DNA from 2 places in the Promicromonospora sp. NPDC050262 genome. Region 1 is predicted to be linked to the other one. Evidence: riboswitches for the same ligand, from Rfam matches in the RefSeq annotation. Region 1 holds a riboswitch; the other holds the start of a gene.
The links. A riboswitch is a leader RNA that binds a small molecule or an ion and turns the genes downstream of it on or off. The one in region 1 is predicted to bind S-adenosylmethionine.

Region 1 (6,921 bases):
TGACGGCGCGGCGCAAAGGTGACGGCTCCGCACGAACATATGCCGGAGAAGCGCGTTCTGCGCGGCAGAATGGGCCGGTGCGGAGCGCCATTAGCCCGCAGTGCGGGACATCAGCGCAGGTCACATCGTTTAATGCAATACATCAGATTCATGAGTTCGACTGATTCCGCTGTAGAGCGGGTGAGACATAAAAGACATTCCGCGGCGCCGGTGCGAGGAGCGCCTAGCCTGGCGGGATGGATGCCCTGCACGAGCGGACCGCCGTCGAGCTCCGCGACCTTCTCGCCGCCGGAGAGCTCACCCCCACCGAGGTCACCGAGCACTTCCTCGACCGGATCGAGCGGCTGAACCCCGCGGTCGGCGCCTTCGCCACCGTCACCCCCGAGCGCGCCCGGAAACGGGCGGCGGAGCTCCAGGAGACCCGCGGTGCGGGGCCGGACGAGGGCACGCCGCCGTCGGGCAGCCTGTGGGGCCTGCCCACGGGGGACAAGGACCTGTGGAACCGGGCGGGCGTGCCCACCGGCTTCGGGTCGCGCGCCTTCGCGGACCTGCCGCCGGCCGAGGAGAGCGACGAGATCGTTCAGGTGCTCGACGACGCCGGGATCGTCAGCCTGGGCAAGACCGCCGCGCCCGAGCTGGGCTTCCCCGCCTACACGGAGCCGGTCGGCGCCGCCCCGGCGCGCACCCCCTGGGACCTGGGCCGCGGTGCGGGCGGCTCCAGCGGCGGGGCCGCCGCCGCGGTGGCGGCGGGCATGCTGCCGTTCGCGCCCGGGTCCGACGGCGGCGGGTCGATCCGCATCCCGGCGGCGGCCTGCGGCGTCGTCGGCCTCAAGCCGACGCGCGGGCTGCTGCCCGCGGGCAGCGGCGTCGACTCGCTGGGCGGGCTGGTCGTGAACGGGCCGATCGCGCGCACCGTCGCCGACGCCGCCCTGCTGCTGGAGGCGATGCTCCCGCGGCGCGCCGGGGGCGGCGTCGCGCACCCGTACACGCTCCGGGCGCCGTCGTACGCCGCGGGCGCGTACCTCGCGGCCGCGCAGCGGGCCGAGCTGCCGGAGGACGCCGGCGTCGCCGGCCGGGGAGCCGCCCGCATCGGCGTGACCACCTCGTCGGCGTGGGACGGCTTCTACGACATCGCGGTGTCCCCCGAGGCGCGCGCCGGGCTGGACGCCGGGGTGCGTGCCCTGGCCGCGGCCGGGCACGAGGTCGAGCAGACGCTCCTGACCGAGGCTCCCGAGTACGCCCCCGCGTTCCGGACCCTGTGGATGGGTGGCGCGTCGGCGGTGCCCATCGACGACCCGGAGACGCTGGCCAAGCTGGAGCCCCTGACGCAGTGGCTCATCCGGTCGGGCCGCGAGGTGCCCGCCCGCCGGCTCGCCGAGGCGGTGCGCACGCTCACCGGCTTCGAGCGCTCGCTCGTGGCGCAGGTCAGCGCCTACGACGCCGTCGTGACTCCCGCGCTCGCCCTCACCCCGCGGCCGATCGGGTGGTACGACGCCGAGGACCCCGAGCGGAACTTCGAGCAGCAGTGCCTGTACACGCCGTTCACGTCGATGCTCAACGTCGCCGGGCTGCCGGCGATCACCGTGCCGACCCACTGGACCGAGCCCACCGCCGAGGCGCCGGGCGGGCTGCCCATGGGGGTGCAGATCATCGGTCGGCCGGGCGGCGAGCTCACGCTGCTGGCGCTGGCGGCCCAGGTCGAGGCGGCCCTCCCCCGCCCGCGCACGTTCCCCCTCTGACGTGTCAGACGTACGGGTCACCAGAGGGGCCTGTACGTCTGACACGGGGTTCGGTCGTGGCCGAATGTGGTTCCGCGCCTCGGCGGCGGCGTGGTTGGGTACCCCTAGAGGGTATCTAGCCACGACGGCGCCGAAGCGCCGGGACAGGGAGCACGGGACCATGACCGAGACGTTCGGGACGACCGTCCCCGCGCGGCCGAGCCGGTGGACGGGGACCTGGCCCACCAACACCGCCTGGATCGTGCTCGGCGTGCTCACGGGCTTCGGCCTGCTGGTCGGCGGGACGGCGATCGTCGACGGCACCTGGCAGGAGGCGGTCGCCGAGGACCCGGCCACCGCGATCGGCGTCGCGACCCTGTGCTACCTGGCCGCCGCCGTGACCGGCGTCCGCTGGACGGCCTGGCTCGTCGCGCTCCTGGCGTCCGTGATCCCCGTCGCGTCCGAGCTGCTGGACACGCCGCGCTGGGTCGCGTTCGTCCTGGTGGGGCTGGTCCTCACCGGCATCGGCCTGGCCCGCGGACGCCGTGCGACGTGGCCGCAGGCCGTCGCGATGGCGGGCTTCTTCGGCGTCGCGACGGTGGCCCTGTTCCTGGAGCCGCGGCTCGGGCTGGCCCTCGCGGGCCTCGCCCTCGCCGCGCACGCCGGGTGGGACGTGGTGCACTACCGCCGTGACGTCGTGGTCAACCGGTCGCTCGCGCTGTGGTGCATCGGCCTGGACCTCACGATGGGCGGCATCTGCGTGGCCCTCGCCCTCTAGCTGTCAGACGTACAGGTCACCCGGGTGACCTGTCCGTCGGACACGTCAGTCCTCGTCCGGGAGGCAGCCGAAGGCCTCGTCGAAGCCCAGGGCGGCCGTGGCCAGCAGGCCCGCGAGACCGGAGCCCTCGGGCACCGGACGCGGGTCGTCGGTCACGACCCACAGCCCGTCGACCACGTCGTACCCGGCCTGCGGACCCTCCTCGACCAGGCGGCCGACGGCGGCGATCAAGCGCTCGACCTCCTCGCCCGCGGTGCCGACGCCCACCGAGGCGCGCACCGCTCCGGCGTCGAACCCGAGCCGGCCGAGCAGCGGGTGCGCGCAGAAGCGGCCGTCCCGGACGCCGATGCCGTGCTCCGCGGACAGGTATGCGGCGACGAGGCCCGGGTCGTACCCGGTCACGGTGAAGGTCACCACGCCCACGGGGTCGACGGCGTCGGCCCAGACCCGCACGACCTCGACACGGTCGATCGCCTCGAGCCCCGACACGAGCCGGCGGCGCAGGGTGTTCTCGTGGGCCACGACCTCGGCGGCGTCGAGCGCCGCCAGCTCCTCGCAGGCCGCCGCGAGCGCCACCGCGCCGATCACGTTGGGGGAGCCTGCCTCGTGGCGGGCGGGCCCCTCGTGCCAGTCGGTGCCGCCCACCCGCACGCGCCGGACGGCGCCGCCGCCCGCGAGGTAGGGCGTACCCGCGTCGAGCCAGTCGCGGCGGCCCACCAGCACACCAGCGCCGAACGGGGCGTAGGTCTTGTGGCCGGAGAAGGCGAGGTAGTCCACGCCGGTGGACTCCAGCGAGATGCGGCGGTGCGGCACGAGCTGGGCGCCGTCGAGCGCCACGCGCGCCCCGAACTCGTGGGCCACGGCGACGATCTCGGCGATCGGGAGGGACTCGCCGGTCACGTTCGAGGCGCCGGTCAGGGCCACGAGGGCGAACGGATGGTCCGCGGCGGCGTCGGCCAGCTCCTCCCGGATCTGGGCGACGGTCTCGGCCACGGTGGCACCGCCGGTCAGCACGGTCGCGCCGGTGGTGCGCTGCCAGGGCAGCAGGTTCGCGTGGTGCTCCACGTCGAGCACCAGCACGCGGCCGGGCTCGCCGTCGGGCTGCGCGGGGACGCAGCCGGCGAGGAGGTTGAGGGAGTCGGTGGTGTTCCGCGTGATGATCGTCAGGTCGTCCTCGCGGGCGCCGACGAACGCGCCGACGGTGCGGCGCGCGGTCTCGTAGAGCGCAGTGCTCACCTGGGAGAGGTAGCCCGCACCGCGGTGCACGCTGGCGTACAGGGGCAGCACCTGGGTGACACGGTCGGCGACGGCCTGCAGGGCCGGGGCGGACGCGGCGACGTCGAGGTTCGCGTACGAGACCCGCGTGCCGTCCACGAGCGGGACGAGCGTGCCGCCGCCGACGACAGGGCGCAGCGGGGCGAGGTCGGTCACCGCGGTGGCACGGCTGAGGGTGGGAGCAGACATGGCGTCCTCCAGCACAGTCCTGGGGGAGGTTCCCCCGCGCTTGCCGCACGCGGGCTGCGCGCGGCCTGGTCGTCACCCGGGGCACCCCACCGCGGAGGGAGGGTTGCCGGCCAGCGAGCCGGGGCTTGACGCTGGCGCTCATGACCTGCGGCCATCCTGTGCTGCGGGCAAAACTCCTGTCAACGCACGTCTCAGATGCTGGTCCCACGATCCGGTCGGGTCGCGCGAGTCGCGAGGCCGGCGACGCGGGCGGCGTCCGAGCGGTACATGGCGGCGTGGTCGCGCAGCTCGGCGGGCCCGCCGTCGTCGGCCCTGGCCTCGCTGAACGCGGCGAGCTCCGTGAGTCGCTCCGCCATCGCGCGGAGCACGTCCGCACTCGACCAGCCGGCCCCGTACGCGGCGACCAGCGTGTCCAGCCGGGCCGGCGGGTCCAGGTGCCCGACGTCGTAGGCCACCCCGGCGAACGCGTCGCCCGCGAACGGGGCCATGCGGTACGCGGTGTACGCCACGTCCCACACGCGAGGCCCGGGCGACGCCGTGTCCACGTCGATGAGCCCGACGAGCCGGCCCGCGCGGAACACCATGTTGTACGGCGCGGCGTCGTTGTGGCAGATCACCTCGGCCGGCTCGCGGGCGGGCAGCCGCCAGACGGCGTCCGGCAGGTCGAGGTCGAGGGACGCGTCGTGGAGCCGGCGCAGGAGGCGCCCGGCGTCGCGCAGGTTCCGCTCGGACCAGAGCCACTCCGGGGCCGGCCAGCCCGGGACGTCGCCAGGGAGGAACGAGACGACCTCGCGCCCCCGCTCGTCGAGCCCGAAGGGCTCAGGCACCTCCGTGATGCCCCGGCCCCGCACGTGGCGCAGGTACTCGTGGACCGTGGGCGTCCACGGCCCGGCGGTCCGCAGCACCGTGTGTCGCCCACGCGCACCACCGCGTTCATGTTGCCGCCGGTCAGCGGCTCCTCGTGCCCTGGCATCGCCGCCACCGTACCGAAAAGCGGTTTCCCGACCAGATTGGTCGGATTGCCTGTCGAGACACTGTTCCACCCACCGGACACCATGTCGTAGGGTTGGCAACGACCATCCCGAGCGGCCGAGTGACGTGGCACGACGACGCCGCAGCAACCCAGCGTTCCCCGCAGCCGCGGAGAACGGACGAGGGTGCTACCGCCACGACCGATGGAGGAGCATCATGAGCGACCCCGCGCGCGTCGAAGCACGACCGGCCGACGGCTACGCCGGCGACATCACGCCCCAGCAGGCCTGGGACCTGCTCTCCGGTGACCCGGACGCCACGCTCGTGGACGTCCGTACCGAGGGCGAGTGGCGCACGATCGGCATCCCGGACACGGCATCGCTGGAGAAGCAGCCCGTGTTCACCGAGTGGGTGCAGGCCGGCGGCGTGCCCAACCCGCGGTTCCTGGAGGAGCTCCGGGCGGCCGGCGTCTCCGGCGGGCCCATCGTCTTCCTGTGCCGCTCCGGCCAGCGCTCGATCGCGGCGGCGCGGCTCGCCACGGCGTCGGGCATCGCGCCGTCGTACAACGTGCTGGAGGGTTTCGAGGGTGCGCCCGGGGCCGACGGTGTCCGCGACCAGCAGGGCTGGAAGGTCGCCGGGCTGCCGTGGACGGCGGGCCCCGCGTGACCGTCACCGGCGCGTTCCCGCCGGACGCGAACCCCGGTGGTTCCGGCCGCAAGCCGCTTCCCGACGGCGTCCGCCCGGCGACGCTCGCCGTGCGCGGCGGCCACCAGCGCAGCGAGTTCCAGGAGACCAGCGAGGCGCTGTTCCTCACGCAGGGCTACGTCTACGACAACGCCGCGGAGGCCGAGGCCGCGTTCAAGGGCGACGTCGACCGGTTCGTCTACTCGCGCTACGGCAACCCGACGGTGCACACCTTCGAGGAGCGGCTGCGCCAGCTCGAGGGTGCCGACGCCTGCTACGCGACCGCGACCGGCATGTCCGCGGTGTTCACGTCGCTGGCCGCGCTCGTGGAGTCGGGCTCCCGGATCGTGGCCGCCCGGGCGCTGTTCGGGTCCTCGGTGGTGATCTTCGAGGAGATCTTCAAGAAGTGGGGTGTGCGCACCGACTACGTGGACGGGCACGTGCTGTCCCAGTGGGAGGAGGCGCTCTCGACACCCGCGGACGTGGTGTTCTTCGAGACGCCGTCGAACCCGATGCAGGACATCGTGGACGTCCGCGCCGTCGTGGACCTGGCGCACTCCGCCGGGGCGACGGTGGTGCTCGACAACGTGTTCGCCACCCCGCTGCTGCAGAAGCCGCTGGAGCTGGGTGCCGACGTGGTCGTCTACTCGGCGACCAAGCACATCGACGGGCAGGGGCGCGTGCTGGGCGGCGCGATACTCGGTTCCACGGAGTACATCACCGGCCCCGTGCAGACGTTCATCCGCAACACCGGGCCGTCGCTGGCGCCGTTCAACGCGTGGACCCTGCTCAAGGGCCTGGAGACGCTGCCGGTGCGCGTGGCGGCCCAGAGCGCGAGCGCCCTCGCCGTGGCGCGCGCCCTGGAGGAGCTGCCCGCGGTGGGCACCGTGCGCTACCCGTTCCTCGACTCCCACCCGCAGGCCGACCTGGCGCGGTCCCAGATGAGCGGCGGCGGCACGGTCGTGACGTTCGACCTGGCGGTCCCCGGGGGCACGGACGACGACGCCGCGAAGCGGCACACGTTCGCGTTCCTCGACGCCCTGCGGCTGGTCGACATCTCGAACAACCTCGGCGACGCGAAGTCCCTGATCACCCACCCCGCGACGACCACGCACCGCAAGCTGGGCGCGCCGGGCCGGGCCGCCGTCGGCATCGCGGAGACGACGGTCCGCCTCTCGGTGGGCCTGGAGGACGTCCAGGACATCATCGAGGACGTCACCCAGGCCCTGTCCGCGGCAGGGTAGGCCGTCGAGATCTGGCGGCTGCGCCGAGATCTGGCGGCGCGCCGCCAGATCTCGGCGCGAC
Region 2 (6,921 bases), on a different contig from region 1:
GGGAGGCCCGGATCCTGGTGCCCGACCACTGGAACCTGGTCCGCGTGGACCTGGGCCCCGTGGCCCAGGCGCTCCCGGGCCGCCGCGTGCGCGCGGCCGCCGCCGTGACCGCCGCGCCCGACGGCGGGCGCACCGAGGCGTGGTTCGACACGGTGTCGGTGGGGCGACGCGCCCCGCGTACGGTCACCGGCCGCACGGACCTCGTGGACACGCGGCGCGGCACGCACTCCTCGGGCGCCTACTCGCGGGGCAACAACGTGCCCGCCGCCGCGGTGCCGAACGGCTTCACGATGTGGGTCCCGCTGACCGACGCCGCCTCCGAGCGCTGGCTGTACTCCTGGGCCGCGCACAACGGCCCGGACAACCGGCCGCGCCTGCAGGGCGTGGGCATCTCGCACGAGCCGAGCCCGTGGATGGGGGACCGCGACCAGCTTGCGTTCCACCTCGTGCCCGCCGGACCCGGCGACGACGTGCCGGACGCCGGACTCGACGCCCGCTCGATCGGTTTCTCGCACGACGACGAGACCGCCCGCCCGCACCGGTACGACGTCGGCCTGGACGGCGGCGCGCGCGTGGCCGTCGCGGCGTCCGACCACGGCGGCGTGCTCCGCCTCACGTTCCCGGACGGCGCCACGACGGGCCACCTGCTGATCGACGCCGTGGGCGACTCCGGCGCGGACGGCGCGCCCGTGTCCGTGACCGTCCACGACGACGGCACGCTCACCGGCTGGAGCGACCACGGCAGCCCGCTGTCGGTGGGCCGCAGCCGCATGTACGTCGTGGGCCGGATCTCCCGGCCGGTCCTGCGCACGGGCCGCGCCCGCGGACGGGACCACGCCACGTACGCGACGGTCGCGCTGGACGCCGGGGCGGACGCGGCGGCCGGGGCCGACGCGGGCCGCACGGTCGAGGTGCGCGTGGCGACGTCGTACATCAGCGAGGAGCTGGCCTGGCTCGCGCTGGAGCGCGAGGTGTCCGGCACCTTCGACGAGGTCGCCGACGCCGCCCGCGCGCAGTGGGAGGAGCGGCTCGGCGTGCTCGACGTCGAGGGCGCCGCCGAGGAGCAGCGGGTCACGCTCTACTCGAACCTGTACCGGCTCAACCTGTACCCGTCGTCGTACACGGAGGTCGGGGCCGACGGCGCGCCCGTGCACGCCTCGCCCGTGCTCGACGGCGCCCCGGTGGTGCCCGGCGAGATGTTCGTGAACCACGGGTTCTGGGACACCTACCGCACCTGCTGGCCCGCGTACGCCCTGCTGTACCCGGAGGTCGCGGCACGGCTCGCCGACGGGTTCGTGCAGCAGTACCGCGAGGGCGGCTGGGTCGCCCGCTGGTCGTCGCCGGGGTACGCCGACCTGATGACGGGCACGTCGTCCGACGTCGCCTTCGCCGACCTGTACCTGCGCGGCGTGGACCTGCCCGATCCGCTGGCCACCTACGACGCCGGGCTGCGCAACGCCACGGCGCTGCCTACCCGGTCCGGTGTGGGGCGCAAGGGCCAGGAGTTCGCGCTCACCCACGGCTGGGTGCCGCGCGACGTCGAGGAGTCGGTGTCGTGGAGCCTGGAGGGCTACATCAACGACGCCGGGCTGGCGCGGATGGCGCAGGCGCTCGCGGACGCGCCCGGGACCCCGGAGGGACGCCGCCGTGCCCTGCGCGACGAGGCCGCCTACCTGCGGCAGAGCGCGCTCGGCTACGTGCACCTCTTCGACGCCGGCACGGGGTTCTTCCGGGGGCGCGCCCGGGACGGCGAGCTCGACCCGGCCCCGTTCGACCCGGACGCGTGGGGCGGCGACTACACCGAGTCCGACGCCTGGAACTTCCTGTTCCACCCCGTGCACGACGGCGCGGGGCTGGCCGCCCTGCACGGCGGCCGTGCCGGCCTGGAGCGGCTGCTGGAGCGGTTCTTCGCCGCGCCGGAGCGGGCGGACAAGCCGGGGAGCTACGGGTCCGCGATCCACGAGATGTTCGAGGCGCGTGACGTGCGCCTGGGCCAGCTCGGGCAGTCGAACCAGGTGTCGCACCACATCGCCTGGACGTGGTCGGTCGCCGGGCGGCCGGACCGCACCCAGGAGGTCGTGCGCGAGATCCTGACGCGCCTGTGGACCGGCAACGACATCGGGCAGGGCTACCACGGCGACGAGGACAACGGCGAGATGTCGGCCTGGTACGTGCTGGCCGCGCTCGGGCTGTACCCGCTGGAGATCGGCTCGCCGCGGTGGGCGGTCACGTCACCGCTGTTCGAGCGGGCGGTGGTGCACCGGCCTGACGGCGACCTCGTGATCGAGGCACCGGGAGCGGCCGGGCGGCAGTACGTGGCGGGGCTGGACGTGGCTGGTGGTGACGGCGCGGCTGGTGTCGACGTGGCCGCGGCGCGGGCGGTCACGACGCCGTCGATCGACAACGGTGACCTCGTCGGGGGAGCGACCCTGCGGTTCGCGCTGTCGGAGACCCCGACCCGGTGGGGCGTGCCGGCGGACGGCGACGAGGCTGGTGCTCGTGCCGCTGAGGGCGGTGCCGGGTTGGCTTCCGACCGGCCGTGGCGGCGCGCCGACGGCGCCTGGCGCGGTGCCGAGGGTGCGCTGCCGCACCTGACCGACGGCGACCTGACGACGTCGGCCGTGGTGGACGGCACGCTCGACTGGGCGCCCGCCGCTGAGGTCCCGGCGGGGGCCGTGCTGCGCGCCTACACGCTGGTCTCGGGCCCGTCGGCCGAGTCGTCGTCCGTCGAGGCGGCGTCCGGACCGCCGTCGGCCTGGCGCCTGGTCGGGGGCGACGGGCGGGTGCTGGACGAGCGGTCCGGCGAGGAGTGGCGCTGGCCGAGCCAGCTCCGCCCCTTCGTGCTCGACGAGCCCGTGCCGCTCGCGGACCTCCGCCTGGAGCTGGCCGGACCCGGTGCCCTCGCCCAGATCGAGCTCCTCCTGGGCTGACCCGCACGTCCAGGCGCCGGCGCTGCGAACGGCAGCCCTCGAAGGTGCGCTTCTACCCCGTCATCGGGCCCGGAATCAGCCGGATTCCGGGCCCGAAGACGGGGTAGAAGCGCACCTCCCTCGTGCCGGTCGCGCAGCGTCCGGGACGGCGGCTCCTGGCCGCGCCCCCAGGGCCTTGGCGAGACCGTGGTCCCGGGATGTGAGATCTGGGCAAGGATCATTGACTTCTATGGGTTCCATTCGTATCTTCTGTGACATCGAGACCAACCGCACTTATCCGATCGGAGAGATGTAGAAAGCCTCGACAGGTCATGAGTTCCGACGCGAAGCCCCGGCTGGTCGGACGGCAACCCCCCGCGCGGGTGGGTGCCCCGGGTGAGGACCAGGTCCACCGCCGCCGGCGGATGACAACACGCGTCGCTCGCCGATGGGCGAGCAGGTGAGGAGAACGACGATGACCCGGAGCGCTGCCCCCGCCGTCCACGTGTCCCTGCCGTCCCGGAACGTCTCCGCGCGGGCTGGTGCTGCCCCGCGCGAGGAGATGTGTTGTCACTGTTCCTGTCGCTGACGGCGACAGGCTGATCGCGACAACCTGACCGCGACAGCCCCGACGCGCCGACCGGCCGCAGCCAGCCACCGGTCCGCCGTCCGGAACTCCTCTCGGCGTCGCACGCCGAGCCCCGGCCGTAACCGGCCCTCACGTCCCTGACCGGACGTCTCACTCCTGCCCTCCGGCAGCCACGCTCCCGGGTGACCCCTGGACGCCGTCGTGCACCTGCGCGCGGCGGCCGGGTCCTCCGGGCGCCGTCGCGCCGCCGCAGCCCGAACGGAGCACCGCCGTGCCGTACCCGTCGCAGCCCACGTCCCTCTCCTCGACCGCCCTCTCCACCCGTCCCGTCGTGCTCGGCGTGGACCTCACCTCCGCCGGCGCCCGCCCGGGCGCCCACCGGGCCCGCGGCCCGGTCGCGCCGCGCCCGTTCGACGGCGAGCGGTTCCTCCACCTCATGCGGACCGCCGACCGTGGACTGCTCGACTTCGTCAGCCTCGACGAGGGCTTTCTGCTCCACCCCGGCCGCAGCCAGGTCACCGGACGGCTGGACACGGCCGTCGCCGCGGCCCGGGCCGCCCGGGTCACCGCGGGGATCGGGCTGGTCGCCGCCGTCGACACGGTGCACGTCGAGGCGGCCCACGCCGCCGTCGCGCTGAGCAGCATCGACCGCGCGAGCAGCGGCCGGGCCGGCTGGCAGGCCGTGCGGCAGGGCACGCTCCCCGAGCCCGACGAGGCCTGGGCGGCGCGCGTCGAGCTGGGCATCCGGTCGGTGACGCAGGTGTGGACGGGCCGGCCCGGCAGCGGGGCGGGCGCGGTCGAGCTCGACGCCGAGGGCCGGTTCCGGGTGGACCACGACGGCATCCGGTTCGCCGTCCGCGGCCGCCCGGCCGGCGGCGGCGACGCGCTGCCACAGGTGCCCCCGCCGGTCGTCGTGCGGGTGCGTTCCGAGGCCAGCGCGGCGCTGGCCGGCCGCACCGCCGACGTCGCGCGGATCACCGTCACCGACGCCGCGCACGCGGTGCGGCTGCGCCGGCTCGTGCGGGATGCCGCGCTGTCCGCCGGGCGCGACCCCGAGGAGCTGCGCGTGCTCGCCGAGGTCTACGTGGTGCTCGCGGCGGAGCGGGCCAGCGCCCGGGCCCGGCTGGAGCTCGTCGAGGCGCTGGAGGGCACGGCGGCCATGGGCGACGGGCTGGTCGTCGCAGACACGCCGGACGAGCTCGCCACCCTGATCGCCGACTGGACCACCGTCGGCGCCGTCGACGGGTTCCTGCTGCGGCCGTCCTCGCTCAGCTCCGACCTCGACGCGATCACCGACCACCTGGTCCCCGCGCTCCAGCAGGCGGGCCTGTTCCGCACGGAGCGGACGGCGACCACGCTGCGCGGCTCGCTCGGGCTGTCCGACGTCGAGGCGGCCGAGCGGGTGCTGCCCACGGGCCGGCTGCTGAGCGCCTGACGACCGCGCCGGCGAACACCCGGCACCCGCACCAGACGACCCATCGTGGAGGAGACCATCATGACCACCCCTGAGCTGCAGACCCCCGACGCCGCGGGCGCCAAGGTCGCCGGCGGCGCCCTGCTGATCGACGTCCGCTCGGCCGCGGGCCGGGCCTCGGCGGGCGAGATCCCGGGCGCCACGCTCGCGGACCGCGACAACCTGGACGCGCTGTTCGGGCCGTCCGACAACCCCGCGATCACCCTCGACACTCCCGTCGTGATCGTGTGCGGCTCGATCAACGGCTCCGGCCCGGTCGCGGAGGCGCTCGCGGCCCGCGGCTACACCGACGTCTCGCACGTCGACGGCGGGTTCCCCGCCTGGAAGGAGGCCGGGCTGCCCGCGACGGAGGCCGAGCCGAGCGCGGCGCCATGACCGGCTTCGCCACCCGGCAGGTGCACGCGCGCAGCGCGGGACGGGACGACGCCGGGCGCGCCACCGGGGCGCCCGACGCCGCGCCGTCGGCCCGCGTGGTCCCGCGTGCCACGCCCGTCTACCTGACCGCCGGGTTCGAGTTCGAGGAGTGGGAGCAGGCGGCCGGGCACTTCGGCGCCGGCGAGGGCTTCGCCTACACGCGTACCGGCAACCCGACCACGGCCGCCGTCGAGCAGCGGATAGCCGCCCTGGAGGGCGGTTCCGACGCCCTGTTCCTGGCCAGCGGGCAGGCGGCCGTCACGGTCGCCCTGCTCGGCCTGGTCGAGGCCGGGCAGCGCGTGCTCGCCGCGTCCAGCATCTACGAGGGCACGCGCGGTCTGCTCCTGGAGAACCTGCCGCGCCTCGGCATCGAGGCCGACTTCGTGGACGACGCCGCCGACCCGGCCGCCTGGGAGCGCGCGATCCGCCCCGAGACGCGCGTGCTGTTCCTGGAGTCCATCCCGAACGCGCGCAACGACCTGCCCGACCTCGCGGCCGTGGCCGACGTCGCGCACGCCCACGGGTTGGTGCTCGTCGTGGACAACACCCTGGCCACGCCCTACCTGCTGCGGCCCGTCGAGCACGGCGCCGACGTCGTGGTGCACTCCGCCAGCAAGTTCCTCGCGGGGCACGGCTCGGTGCTGGGCGGCGTCGTCGTCGACTCCGGGACGTTCGACGCGCGGGCCTCGGGCGCGCTGTACCCGCACCTGGTCGCGCCCTCGCGCACGGGCGGGCCGAGCGTGGCCGACCGGCACGGCGGCAACGCGCGCCTGGCGTACCTGCGCGAGACCGTGGCGCCGCGGTTCGGCCCCACGCCGTCGCCGCTCAACGCGTTCCTCGTGGGCCAGGGCATCGAGACCCTGTCGCTGCGGGTGGCGCGGCAGAGCGCCGCGGCGCTGGAGGTCGCGCGCTGGCTGGCGTTCCGGCCGGAGGTGGCGTCGGTGGACTACTCGGGGCTCGACTCCAGCCCGTCGCACGCGCTGGCCAAGCGGTACCTGCCGGACGGCCAGGGCTCCGTCTTCACCTTCACGCTGCACGGCGGCGCCCCCGCGGCACGGGCGTTGGTCGAGGCCGTCCAGGTCTTCACGCACATGACCCACATCGGCGACGTGCGCTCGCTCGTGCTGCACCCCGCGAGCACCAGCCACGTGCTGCGCACCCCTGCCGAGCGGGCCGCCGCGGGCATCCACCCGGGCACCCTGCGGCTGTCCGTCGGCATCGAGGACCTGCCCGACCTGATCGCCGACCTCGACCGCGGGCTCGCGTCCGCCCGCGCCGCCGCCGAGGCGGACGCCGGCACCCCCGCGGACGCCGGTACCAGCACCACACGCAAGGAGACACCATGACCCGCCAGCAGCACCTCGGCTGGTTCCTGGCCCGCGGCTTCGGGCCGCACGGCTGGGGCCACGACTACCTGGACTGGAACTACGACTGGACCCGGCCCGACCTCTACGTGGAGTCCGCCCGCGCCCTGGAGCAGGCGGGCGTCGACCTGCTGATCATCGAGGACGCTCCGTCGCTCGGCAGCCCCGAGA

Region 2: another riboswitch for S-adenosylmethionine. It lies ahead of AB0I29_RS19310 (LLM class flavin-dependent oxidoreductase); the one in region 1 lies ahead of AB0I29_RS24740 (aminotransferase class V-fold PLP-dependent enzyme).

The regions. Positions count from the first base shown of each region.
Region 1 is NZ_JBFAKX010000023.1:73,406-80,326, forward strand. Features, by position in the region: gene AB0I29_RS24730 (amidase) at 237-1,739, shown strand; gene AB0I29_RS24735 (hypothetical protein) at 1,900-2,496, shown strand; gene AB0I29_RS24740 (aminotransferase class V-fold PLP-dependent enzyme) at 2,542-3,960, opposite strand; SAM riboswitch class IV at 3,992-4,106, opposite strand; gene AB0I29_RS24745 (aminoglycoside phosphotransferase family protein) at 4,152-4,865, opposite strand; gene AB0I29_RS24750 (rhodanese-like domain-containing protein) at 5,149-5,598, shown strand; gene AB0I29_RS24755 (O-succinylhomoserine sulfhydrylase) at 5,595-6,860, shown strand.
Region 2 is NZ_JBFAKX010000013.1:85,272-92,192, reverse strand. Features, by position in the region: gene AB0I29_RS19315 (GH92 family glycosyl hydrolase) at 1-2,930, shown strand, start outside; SAM riboswitch class IV at 3,238-3,349, shown strand; gene AB0I29_RS19310 (LLM class flavin-dependent oxidoreductase) at 3,770-4,933, shown strand; gene AB0I29_RS19305 (rhodanese-like domain-containing protein) at 4,994-5,347, shown strand; gene AB0I29_RS19300 (aminotransferase class I/II-fold pyridoxal phosphate-dependent enzyme) at 5,344-6,732, shown strand; gene AB0I29_RS19295 (LLM class flavin-dependent oxidoreductase) at 6,729-6,921, shown strand, end outside.